Regions from separate parts of the Paenibacillus sp. FSL P4-0184 genome, predicted to be linked through region 2. Evidence: riboswitches for the same ligand, from Rfam matches in the RefSeq annotation. Region 2 holds a riboswitch; each other region holds the start of a gene.

Region 1 (3,202 bases), 110 kb from region 2:
CTGATTTAAACACCATTAAATCTAATTTCACAATAAAGCGATTCCTCTCAAATATGGGGATAAATACTGCAGGAGATATAAGTCCTTTCTGAGGATCATTCCATCTAACCAATGCCTCAGCGCCATGAAAACTGTTCACTCGCAGATCCATTTTCGGTTGTAAATATACTATAAATTCACCATTTGTCATGGCAGCATCCATCTTTCTTACGATGTCTTGCTCTTCGTGTATCTGCAATAACAATTGTTCGTCAAAGAAAGTGCATGAGCTCTTGTATCCACCTTTAATGGACTTACAAGCGATTCCTGCTCGGTCAATACATGTGAGGATATCGCTCTGACGATCATCTATACAGTAAATTCCACAATTAATCACTAGCCTAAAACCTTCTTCATTTCCAAATGTATAGTCGCTCATTTGTTCAGTAAGTACTTGTATACGGATGATTAATTCCGCCTTATTATCATACGAAGTGAAAAGAATAAAACGATCACCCCCTAAGCGTCCAATGACATCCTCGTCTAATGTGTTTGCTGTTAAGCTATTAGCCACTTGAATCAAAATGCTATTTCCTTCATGAAAACCGACAATTTCATTTATGTATTTAAATTGTTCAATATCAAATTGCAACACAGCAAACTTTGTATTCGGTTTCTCTTTAAGTAAATACTGAGCATCTTTAACAAATTTATTAGTTCTAGAAAGATGTGTTAACTCATCCTCAAAGGCAATCCTCTCCATCTGTTTCCTAATTTTGCTCTTATTTAATAGAATGTTTACAAATATGATCAATAATAAGACAAACATGATTACACATAATAGAAAAGTCGCCTGGCTCATTTGAGACGCTTTGGCCATGATCACATCTTTCGGTATCACGGAGAGAATATACCAGTCCTCAACCCCCTGGATGCCCGAATAGCCAACCATTTTGCTATCTCCGTTAATCCAAAATATTCCTACTCCAGATTTTTTTGCGGTTATGTTCTCTTTAAAGATTTGCAGTTGTTTCTTATTTCTAGAATCAATACTTATACTTTCGAATATGTTATCAATGGACTTATCCTCTTCGAGATTCTTCGATTGGATAATGACTTGTCCCTTTTGATCAATGATTTGAGAATAACCATGACCTTTAAAAAAAGAAACTGCAAGAGCATCATAAAGATCCTGTGTATATCTGCTGGCAGATAAAGCACCCTTCACTTCACCTTTAAACTTAAGTGGACTATTGATCGTAATAATTTCTTTATTGGAGATCTTATCTAAGAATGGATCAGAAATACTGCTAATACCCTGCAGAGCTTTTTGAAACCCTACTTCATCTGATACATCAAACATTGTCCCATCCGATGCGTAAGCTTTACCATCTGGGCTGTTGATGCTAATTCGAATAAAATTATATTTTTTATCAAAGTGATGCAGATATTTTTTGGTCTTATCCCAATCCATATAATTGATTTCCGAAATAGAATCAGCAATTCCATCTAATGAATCTAATCCACCCTGTATCATATTTCCAACCGATTTACTCGCATGTATCGTAGCTTCTGATGTAGCAGCAACCGCTTCTTGCTCATAAGAGTTAGCAGTCCATTTTATGAAATAGTAAGAACACCCCCAAAATATCAACGTTGCCATTATGACGAGGCCTATCATTCTCCATACTCTCAGTGGTTGTGTCTGATCCATGTACTATCATCCTTTTTCCGATTTATTACGTTTTTTTATTAGAAAACGAGCAAAAAAAAGCCGCTATCAGAATGATAACGGCTGCATATGCATCAAAAAATAAGAGCATGAAACTCCCACTGCATGCAACCGGCTGTCATATCTATAAATAGATTTAGACCCTATGGCTTTGTGTCCCTATTTTTCAATAGGTTTACCAATATTTTGTTTTCACTATTACTAGTCCTAAATACTCTATTAAAAATATGTTACCTCCAAAAGACCTATTTCCGCTGTGATTTAATTTTTTTGAATGGGAAATTTTTCACAAACGTCAATGTTAACTTTAATATAATATTTATTAATGTAAAGCAACAATTCTGCGAACAATTATAAAATTAGATACTAAAGCCCAATGTAACATATATATATGTCACATTGGGACTTACTTCTCAACACGAACTATGTTTGTCTTACAAACGCATAACGAAGAACAGCTTCTTCTAAAATATCAATCCCCATAATGATATCATCCAAGTCTGTATATTCATTAGGATGATGACTAAGTCCATCTACAGAAGGAACAAAGATAAGCCCTACTGGGCAAAGTTTGTTCATGTTCATGGCATCATGCCCTGCCCCACTAATCATCCGTTGACTCGATATCCCCTTCTCTTCACAAATGGATTCTAGAACATGAGTGATCTCATCCGATAATAGGACTGGTTCCTCGGAGATGATTTCCGTACTCGCAATTTCAAGTTGTCTGCTCTCTTGTACTGAGGCTATCGTCTGATACAAATGGTCTAACACACGTTGCCTGGATGCCACGGAAGTAGATCTGATATCAATTTTAGTTTCCACTTCTCCCGGAACCACGTTCATGGCTCCATTTAAGATTTCTATCACCCCGAGCGTCGCAACCGTTCCAAATTCTTGTTCGAGTTTGGCTGCTTTTTCAAGCTCTAACGCTATTTCAGAAGCACCCAGAAAAGCATCTCTTCTCATATTCATAGGTGTCGTTCCGGAGTGAGATGCTTTCCCTGATATTTGAATATGAAGCCTCACGGGCGCAGCAATTCCAGTCACAATTCCAATTCTTTTATTATTGTTTATTAAGACAGGACCTTGCTCAATATGTAATTCGAAAAACGCTTTTAATTCCTCATTAACTCTACTCGCCTGATCTATACTGTTATAATCAAGTGCACATAGCGAAAATGCCTTTTCCATTGTAATACCGTCTTTGTCCTTCAAAGACCTATATTTCTCCTTCTGAAATAACCCTGACATTATTTTGCTGCCTACTGTTGAAATACCAAAACGCGAGGATTCTTCACAGGCAAATGAGATAATTTCGATCGGATGATCCGTTTCAATCCCTTTTTCGTTTAGACGTTTGATCACTTCCAAAGCAGCCGTTACACCTACTACCCCATCGTACTTCCCACCTTGGTATACCGTATCCAAGTGAGAGCCCATTACAACGGGTGGGAGCCCTTCTATCTTTCCATTTCTTCTAGCAATCAC
Region 2 (3,202 bases):
AAAGCAATTTCTAAAGGTACTTGAAAGCCCTCAAGGTGAACCAGAATCCATGGTACAACGTGTCTGGAGACAGCTGGAGGAAGCGGGGATGGCAGAATCATCTTATCTGGCCACCGGCCGCAGCCAAGTAGAAATGATACAAAGCCAACTGGGAAGTCATGTGCCGATTATCGTTGAACCGGAGCGTCGGGATACTTTTCCGGCTATCGCCTTAACAGCTACCTATCTTTATTCAGTGGCAGGTGTTTCTCCAGCGGAGACGGTAGCAATATTGCCTGTTGACCCTTATGTAGAAGCATCCTTTTTCGATACCATAGCTATGCTTGAGGGGACCATGCTGGAAAGTGGAGCAAATCTGGCACTAATGGGTGTTGTTCCTGAACATGCCTCAGAGAAATACGGATATATTATTCCTACCACCGAAGAGGCGGGGGGAAATGGTTTTATGAAGGTGAGTCATTTTCAAGAGAAACCAGACCGCATACAAGCAGAACAGCTCATCGAGCAAAATGCATTGTGGAATTGTGGAGTGTTTGCCTTCCGCTTAGGGTACTTGTTAGATATTTTGCAGCGTAAAGGGTTGCCTTTAGGATATGAAGAATTGCAGAAGCAGTATAAGCTATTGTCTTCCATCAGCTTTGATTATGAAGTGGTAGAGAAAGAAGAACATATTGTAGTACAGCCGTATGATGGATTCTGGAAGGATCTTGGAACGTGGAATACGCTGACAGAGGAAATGAGTAGCAAACATGTAGGAAAAGGTTTTGTAACGGCGGATTCTGAGGGGACTTGCTTGATTAATGAGCTGGATATTCCGATTACGGTAATTGGTGCGAAGGATCTGATCATTGCGGCTAGCCCGGATGGGATTCTAGTTACCCATAAAGCTGAGAGCCCGCGGATTAAAGAAGTGCTGAAGACCTTTGAACAAAGACCGATGTACGAGGAACGCCGCTGGGGCCATTACAAAGTTATTGATTATGTGAAATATGATGAAGGCAATGAAGTGCTGACCAAACGGATTTTTATATCCGAGGGGAATAATATCAGCTATCAATTACATCGCAAGCGTAGTGAAATTTGGACAATCGTCAGCGGCGAAGCAAGTATTGTGCTGAATGAGAAAAAACATAATGTGAAGGCTGGGGACGTGGTACGTATACCGGAAGGAACGAAGCACGCGATCCTTGCTTTGACGGATGTCGAGTTTATAGAGGTACAGACGGGTTCTGAATTAGTAGAAGAAGATAACATTCGTATTACTTTAGACTGGAATGATATAGAACTACAACAATTCATTTCATAGGTCTAACCTATCTATTTAACCAATCCAAAATTTCTTGAAACAGGTAAATTGACTCAATTATCAAAAAAAGTCATAAAAACACTAAATATATCATTAATTGTCGTCGATACTTACGGTAAGAGAGATTATTTCTCTTAAATTGAAAAGGCAAACCTATCGAAAGGTAGGGACGCAAAGCTATAGGGCCTTCGAAAGAGTGGCAGCCTGGCTACCGAAAGGGAGATTATTTTGAAAGCTTACCGTACGTATCGATTATTTGGCGCATTTCTGTCACTCGTCTTGTTTCTGACTGCACTTCCGCTTACTGTTGGAATTTCGCCGTCTGTTGTCATAGCTGCTTCAAATTCTGGAACGCCAGTTACCCCAGGAGCCTCACCTGAAGCCGTAAAGCTGCTTAACTATTTTTACTCGATCTCAGGAAAAGGTATTATTGCTGGTCAACATGACTATTTAGAAAGTCCAGATGAAATTAACAATATGCTGAAGGGAACCAGCGGACAATATGCCGCTCTTCACGGTTATGAACTGGGCGCGATCAGCGGTCAGTCAGAAGGAACGATGACCTGGCAGCGTCAAAATGTGGTGAACAGCGCCATCAACTGGAATAAAGCGGGCGGGATCGTAGCTATGACTTTTCATGCTAACCTGCCGGGCACCTCTTATGACTGGGATAATGTGAAAAAAACACTTAGTCAGAATGAGTTCGATAGTTACGTTACACCGGGTACCAAGCAATATAACAGTCTGATCGCTGAACTTGATAAGGTGGCAGTCTCTTTAAAAAGCTTGCGCGATGCCAATGTTCCGGTGCTTTGGAGACCCTATCATGAAATGAACGGGAACTGGTTCTGGTGGGGGAAGAAAAATAACTTTTCTAAACTTTGGAATATTATGTATGACCGTTTTGTTAACGTTCATAAATTAAATAATTTGTTATGGGTATGGAGTCCGAATGCTCCCAATGTTTGGTCAGATCCTTATGCGCTAACTTATCCAGGTGCTGATAAAGTAGATATTCTGGCAGTAGATATATACGAAAATGATTACCAGCAAAAATACTATGACAGCTTGTTGAGTCTAGCCGCAGGCAAACCGATTGCGATCGGGGAGAATGGTGAAATGCCTAATCTGGAGAAGCTTCAGCAATCACAAAGTAAATGGACGTATATGATGAGCTGGGGAAAAATGCTTTACGAGAATAACAGTGCAGACACAATCAAAACATTTATGAATAGCAACTACACCCTGACCAGAGATAAATTAAATACTGGTCTGGCACCGACACCTAGCGCTGCACCAGCGCCGGCACCTCCCGAAGAAGATGGTGAGGCAGCCATTCCTCTTGCGAAGGGGCTTGCAGGAGAATATTACAACAACATACAGCTATCGGGAACAGCAGCTCTTACTAGAACTGATGCAATTATCGATTTCAATTGGCGGCAAGGATCGCCGGATGCCGCCCTCGGGATTGATCGTTTCTCCATACGTTGGAGCGGTAAAATTAAGCCATTTTATGATGAGCAATATACATTTTACACTACCTCAGATGATGGCATCCGTGTGTGGGTGAATGGGCAATCCGTGATTGATAGTTGGACTAAGCAAAGTGGTACTGAGCGTAAGGGGAATATAACGCTGAAGGCTGGTCAGCTATACGATATCAAGGTGGAGTATTACGAAAATGAAGGCGATGCGAGAGTCCGCTTGATGTGGGAAAGTGCTAGTCAAGCTAAAGAGACAGTTCCAGCAAGTGCACTTTATCTTCCGGATGTCTCCTGATTGATGAAAATTACAGGTCGATCCTTAGTGGCTCTGCGTTATTGCAGAGCTACTAAGCTATAGTCCTCATTAGGTCAGAAGACGATTGTCCGATAACAGGTATGTTTATTTAGCACC
Region 3 (3,202 bases), 530 kb from region 2:
TGGCCTTGGTGTGTGCGTTGGCTTCGGTGTCGGTGTTGGCTTTGGTGTGTGCGTTGGCTTCGGTGTCGGCGTCACGATCGGCGTTGGTGTTGGCGTCACGATCGGCGTTGGTGTTGGCGTCACGATCGGCGTTGGTGTTGGCGTCACGTTGGTGTTGGCGTCACAATCGGCGTTGGTGTTGGCGTCACGATCGGCGTTGGTGTTGGCGTCACGATCGGCGTTGGTGTTGGCGTCACGATCGGCGTTGGTGTTGGCGTCACGATCGGCGTTGGTGTTGGCGTCACGATCGGCGTTGGTGTTGGCGTCACGATCGGCGTTGGTGTTGGCGTCACGATCGGCGTTGGTGTTGGTTTTGGTTGGCGTCACGTGTGTGTTGGCCTTGGTGTGTGCGTTGGCTTCGGTGTCGGTGTTGGCTTTGGTGTGTGCGTTGGCTTCGGTGTCGGTGTTGGCTTTGGTGTGTGTGTCGGCTTCGGTGTCGGTGTTGGCTTTGGTGTGTGTGTCGGCTTCGGTGTCGGTGTTGGTGTGTGCGTTTTGGTGTGTGTGTCGGCTTCGGTGTCGGTGTCACGCACGGCGTAGGCGTGTGTGTGTCACGGTCGGCGTCGGTGTTGGTGTCACGGTCGACGTCGGCGTAGGCGTCACGGCCGGCGTTGGTGTTGGCGTCACGGCCGGCGTTGGTGTTGGCGTCACGGCCGGCGTTGGTGTTGGCGTCACGGTCGGCGTTGGTGTTGGCGTCACGGTCGGCGTTGGTGTTGGCGTCACGGTCGGCGTTGGTGTTGGCGTCACGGTCGGCGTTGGTGTTGGAGGTGGTTCTTCCCCTCCATATGGATACCAATGCATCTGCACCCCACCAGCAAATCCCTTTGCAATCAGCGTCCCATGCAGTTCACCGGAATTATAAGTTACTTTTGCAAGCGGAGCTAGGATAGTTCCTTCTATTGTTAAACTTCCAATGTCAACAGTGCTAGCTTCATAAAAATTAAATAATACCTTGTTAGGGCTCCCTCCCCAGATTTGAAAGCTTGGAATGTTAACTGAACTTCCGCTAACGTTAATGATAACTGTGGCGCTATTTGCAATATTAAACTGTAAGCCATTAGCACCAGCGAAATCGGCAGCACTAAGATTAAGAACGTTAAATGGTTCCGGAGCATCAATCGTTATTTTCCCATATTCCTTTTTGAAAGTTCCTATTGTAGCAAGTGAAGAGAATTCATTAGAACGTCCAATAAGAAATTGCTCTTCAGCATCAAAATCAATAGGAGTCCCTTTTCTCGCTGGTTCTTTAAGATCTACACCGTTGCTGGAAAAAACACCACCATAAACGGATGCTCCATGAACAGTCCCATTAGTAAAACTGATGTCATTACCAGCAATAAGAACATCTCCACCTGGATTATCCTTGGATACGCCGTAATTCTGCAAAGTAATGTTACCTTTGGCCGCAAGGCGCCCATGAACCTGATCATTAGATTGTTTGAAATCCCCAAAAATAAAAGTATTAAAATTCCCTGCAATACCTAACACAGGTGTAGGAGTATAGGGGAGCACCTCCCCAGCCGCTTTTACCAAATGACCTCCAGAAAGACCACTACCTACTGTCAAAATCCCCGCTAATACTAGTGCTAGCAGCGGTTTCATTCTTCTTTTCAAAAAGCACACCTCCTAAATCTATGATTTATATTTAATCAGAATAATTACCAGAAACTCTAAAGGACCTAACAACAAAAAAGACCGCCAAAAAAGAAGTGGAATTCCCTTCTCATGGCAGTCGGACGGTCATAGCGCATTTAAGACACTTTAGACTCCTGGACTTTGCGTCCCACCCTTTCAGGCGGTTTGCTATTATCATGATAATATATGTATTGACTTGCAGATTAGAACTAGCATTTTAAGCATCCTATTAAATAATCGTCTATGACTTTTAATACTTTTGAACTAATAATAGTTTAGCGCTCCATCCCCACAATTGTCAATCAATCCCTTCTGATATTCATACGCGTAAGCAAGCACAAAAAAAGCGCCTAAAGGCGCTTCACACAAAGGTTTTCCTTTAATTTTAAAGTAACTTTATCCAACCTAATATCGATATCCATAATGGAATACTTAGAATCAAACCAAATACCATTCCACGGCGGAGACTTCCTTCCTCATTCATCCTAATTCTCCCTTTATATAAGTCTGAAGCATTATTTTTTATTATTACAATTTTAATATATTTTATTCTTTCTAATTTAGTTGTGAATTCAATCACATTGGACTAGCTGTTTAGAAATACCATTGATTATTTTTGGAATATCGGGGTAGAATACGAATATACGTTCCCATTAGAGGTGATGAGATTCATGAATAGAGCTGAAAGCAGGGACAACATGCTGGTGAAATCTTATTTATTGCTTCCGATGATTTTATCAGCTTTCGAACGGGACTCCGCCATTCTATCTGCACATTTACGAACACCCACCCCCTATCTGGAGGTTCTTGAAACAGCCGCAGCAGTTGCTACAACAGATCTAAGAGATGTTCGTTCAGAGATGAGAAAACGGGGAATCAAGGTTTATGAGCAGAACAGACTTAACACGGGGATAGAAGCCAAATTTATATGTCGTGGATACCATGAACGAATGCTGCTGTTAAACGACATTGTCGCTGCCCAAGCTGCCATTCATATGCGCAGATATCTCGGTCTGGATATTTCATCTTTTAAGAGCTATGAAGAGCAGTATCAGATTAAGTGAAGTAGCGAAGAAGCTGCCCCCTCCCCCATTTAATTAGCGAACAAAAAAAATAGGCCTTACCATGGGAGTTGGCAAGACCTGAGAGATTTATACCACAAAACACTGGGGGGTGTTTGGTGTCTTCAATATATACCTTGAACCTGAAAATAAGATGATGCTCACATGAAAATTACATTAAAAAACTTCAATTCGTAGCTTAGGCTATCCGCTTGATAGTTAGCCACGAGTGCTTTGAACTAATTGTTTCAAAATGATATAGTGAGTTCGTTGCTCGCAGGATGACTTGATAGCAGGTTGAAAACATAATAAAGTCGGGACTTGAGTACGGAGCGACAACAGGCGTTTGCCTTTTCGTTGAATATTTTCTGAAGGAGGGTAATAGCCCATGAGTGATGAAATCTGTATACCACCTGGCATTCAACAGAAGGACACTAGCTTTGGCTACACCTTGTCTATCATTAGTGGTA
Region 4 (3,202 bases), 3.2 Mb from region 2:
TGCAAGCAAAGTAAGCATCGAAAACAAAACTGCCCGGTTTCTTAACCTTGTACCATTTCGCAGCATGGAAACCGTGACTTCCATCATCAACAAAGACTGTGCTGTTATAAGGAATCAAATCACTCATCGTACTCAAGACCGATGCAAGTGAAAGGTTTGGTAAAATCGGAGGCTCTTCGGTATAATCGGAATTTGTCGGTGCTTCGCGTTTTGTGATATTGTTCGTGTCAATATTATTGAGATAGTAAACTAGATTGTCGCGTAGATCTCCAGTCACTGGAATCGTTTTAGAGAACAATATTTTTCCGACAAAAGTCGGATCGCTATCAAACTGAATTAATGTTGCAGGATGATTTTCCCTTTTAAGATTACAAATAGTCATATCACTTAAACGTGACCCGAGAACGATAAATAGATCACTTTGATTCAGCAAGTCATCCCCATGGGTACAACCGCCTACTCCAATTGGACCGTGATAGAGTGGATGATCCCAAGCTATAGCCCCTTTACCACCTGGAGATGTAACTACAGGAATATTAAATGTTTCCGCTAATTGAATTAGCTCACTATGTGCTCCTGAGCGGTTAACGCCCTTACCTGCGATAATTATTGGATTCTTAGAGTTATTTATAGCATCAAGTACACGGTCGATATTAGCATGGCTAACCAGTGATTCGCGTTCAGGGATTACAATATTACATTCCTCTAGCAATTCCGTTTGTACATCAAAAGGAATACAAAGGTGAACTGGACCACGATTACCGCTCAAAGCAATGGATATGGCATGATTAAAGATTGTGTTAAAGTGATCTCCACGTTCAATAAGCTTGCTATATAAGGTGGCAGGTCTAAACATATCAGCTAAATCAGCTAGAAAAGAGGTAGAGTCCTGACATTGGGGAATTCCAAGCTCTTTAATAGATTGATGGCCAGTAATAAATAGGACAGGTAGGTTGTTAGCCTTAGCATGTGCTGCTGCAGTTAATAGGTTTGTTCCACCAGGACCTGAAGTACCAAAAGCTACACCTAGTTTTCCAGTTTTAAGCGCATACCCGGCTGCTTCGAAGCCGGAACTGGACTCATGTCTCCCAGGAATAAATTCAATACCGTAATCTACCATTTTAAGAACAATAGGACAAATGGATTTCCCGATAATACCAAAGGAATGGGTAACACCTAGGTTCCGTAGTGCTTCCGACATGTAATCTGCGACTGTCTTCAAAAAATACACCTCACAAGTTGATTGTTATTTTAAAATCAAACATTAGAAAACCTGTGCTCTGAATTAGGGCACAGGTTGGTGGCATAAATCGCCATAGAGACTGAACAATTGTTCAGTCGTTTTGGTTTTCTGCAACCTGGCAGTCATGGCCTCTGATTAAAAAAATGAGGCTGTAGATCCATGGTTTTGCGTCATCCTCTTTCGAAGATTTTGCCAATATTAATTTTAAAATTTATAAGAAGAATTTTCCTTTACAATATATTCCTAGAGAACCTTTGTCAATATATTTTCGCAAATTAACTCGAATTTTGACGAAAGTATTGTCCAACCTATGAAATAATAGATATAAAAAAACTCCCCCTAAGTCAAAACTTAGGAGGAGTTTTTGGACTTGTTTATATGATTTGCAAGTGACTTAAAACTTGAAAATATGGATAGTCTTCTGTAGATTAAACACAGCCTGTGTCATTTTCTCAGTTTCTTCAGCAACAGACTGCAGGGCATTAATTTGTTCATTCATAGCGGCGGATACTTCCTCGGTGCCGGCAGCGGTTTGCTGTGTGATCGCAGAGATATTCTCTATTGCACTTGAGATTTTCAAGGCACTTTCCAACATCAGATCACTTTCAGCAGAGAAGGAAGAGATTTGCTCGGTAATATACTGCACACTTTGCACAATTTGAGCAAAGATATGAGCAGATTGAGTGATCATCTCATTCTGTACCTGTACGACTTCTTCGTTGATAGCGATATTGTCAATCGCTTGTTTGATATCAGTTTCGATGCTCCGAACTAAGCCAAAGACTTCCTTCGTTGAAGCCGTTGATTCCTCGGCAAGTTTACGAACCTCCTGTGCGACTACAGCAAATCCTCGACCATGCTCTCCGGCGCGTGCTGCTTCGATGGAGGCATTCAGCGATAAGAGGTTGGTCTGCTCAGCGATCTCTGTGATGGTTTTTGTAATCATCGTAATTCCGCGAGCATTATGAGACAGGGCTTCGATAGTATCAGCTACTTTTTGAGTAGCCTGGATGTTTTTGCGCATGCCTTCAGCTTGAGTATCAACGGACTGCCGTCCTTGTTCAACTAGTTCTAATGTATGTATTGAACGTCTGTTCATTTCTTTCGTTGAGTTCGTATAATTGGATACTTTATTCTCAATATCTTTAATAGATTCTGTCATTTCAGCGATATCCGTAGATATTTCATTTGCACCAAGAGCTAGCTCGTTAGACGAAGAGGCTACCTGTGCCATGACAATTTTCAAATTCTGATTCTTATCTTCGATTCCACGGCTTGCATCCATAACTTGACGAGTGATTTGTGATGCTTCTGTCAAAATCTTCTTGAGCTTGTCAATCATAGTATTAAAGGAACGACTTACGTCCCCCATAGACCCGTTCTCATCGGCTCTACTAGTAAAATCCCCTTTTGAAATACTATGAGATACATTCGCGATGTCATCAAAAGAAGATGTAAGCGTTCTCTCGATAAAGCGGGCCACTGGGAAGGTTAGAGCAGCAAGAACAACGATTAGAACAATACCCAAAATAATGTTGCCTAAGATCATAAAAGTAACTAAAACAGGAATGGCAAATAGTGCGGCAACGAGGTAACATCCGGCAACAATTCTTTGTTTTAACGGAAGTTTATGCATCCAGTTCATTGGTATAATGTCCTCCTTATTAATATTATGTATTGGTGTTATTATATGGGATTTAAAGGTGATTGGTCTATAGTAAGAACTGACATAAATCTTCTTTTCGGAGTAGTTCTTTAGATTTCGTGTCAAAAATCCTCATAAATAGCGGAAATTTTTGCGATAGCAGACTTTACCATCTCTAAAAGTTCTTGCGGTGAAAGTACAATAACTGAGGGACTAAAAGAAAGGATTATCCGGCAGGCCGACTCGATCGTATTAAATTCGGCATCTACGTTCACCCACTCTGCATTGCTAGTTGGCTCTATCAATTGGACAGA

Evidence for each region. Region 2 has a riboswitch for cyclic di-GMP ahead of MKY52_RS04435 (glycosyl hydrolase). Riboswitches for the same ligand answer to the same signal wherever they lie in the genome.
Region 1: linked by a shared signal. The riboswitch ahead of MKY52_RS03980 (bifunctional diguanylate cyclase/phosphodiesterase) and the one ahead of MKY52_RS04435 (glycosyl hydrolase) in region 2 are both predicted to bind cyclic di-GMP.
Region 3: linked by a shared signal. The riboswitch ahead of MKY52_RS06730 (choice-of-anchor A family protein) and the one ahead of MKY52_RS04435 (glycosyl hydrolase) in region 2 are both predicted to bind cyclic di-GMP.
Region 4: linked by a shared signal. The riboswitch ahead of MKY52_RS18365 (thiamine pyrophosphate-binding protein) and the one ahead of MKY52_RS04435 (glycosyl hydrolase) in region 2 are both predicted to bind cyclic di-GMP.

The regions. Positions count from the first base shown of each region.
Region 1 is NZ_JBBORN010000001.1:926,721-929,922, forward strand. Features, by position in the region: gene MKY52_RS03980 (bifunctional diguanylate cyclase/phosphodiesterase) at 1-1,693, opposite strand, end outside; cyclic di-GMP riboswitch class I at 1,815-1,901, opposite strand; gene MKY52_RS03985 (Zn-dependent hydrolase) at 2,135-3,202, opposite strand, start outside.
Region 2 is NZ_JBBORN010000001.1:1,037,636-1,040,837, reverse strand. Features, by position in the region: gene MKY52_RS04440 (sugar phosphate nucleotidyltransferase) at 1-1,306, shown strand, start outside; cyclic di-GMP riboswitch class I at 1,443-1,522, shown strand; gene MKY52_RS04435 (glycosyl hydrolase) at 1,535-3,085, shown strand.
Region 3 is NZ_JBBORN010000001.1:1,571,371-1,574,572, forward strand. Features, by position in the region: gene MKY52_RS06715 (LPXTG cell wall anchor domain-containing protein) at 1-147, opposite strand, end outside; gene MKY52_RS06720 (hypothetical protein) at 144-332, opposite strand; gene MKY52_RS06725 (hypothetical protein) at 363-569, opposite strand; gene MKY52_RS06730 (choice-of-anchor A family protein) at 562-1,650, opposite strand; cyclic di-GMP riboswitch class I at 1,761-1,851, opposite strand; gene MKY52_RS06735 (hypothetical protein) at 2,343-2,735, shown strand; gene MKY52_RS06740 (winged helix-turn-helix transcriptional regulator) at 3,121-3,202, shown strand, end outside.
Region 4 is NZ_JBBORN010000001.1:4,200,458-4,203,659, forward strand. Features, by position in the region: gene MKY52_RS18365 (thiamine pyrophosphate-binding protein) at 1-1,231, opposite strand, end outside; cyclic di-GMP riboswitch class I at 1,350-1,447, opposite strand; gene MKY52_RS18370 (methyl-accepting chemotaxis protein) at 1,638-2,888, opposite strand; gene MKY52_RS18375 (helix-turn-helix transcriptional regulator) at 3,011-3,202, opposite strand, start outside.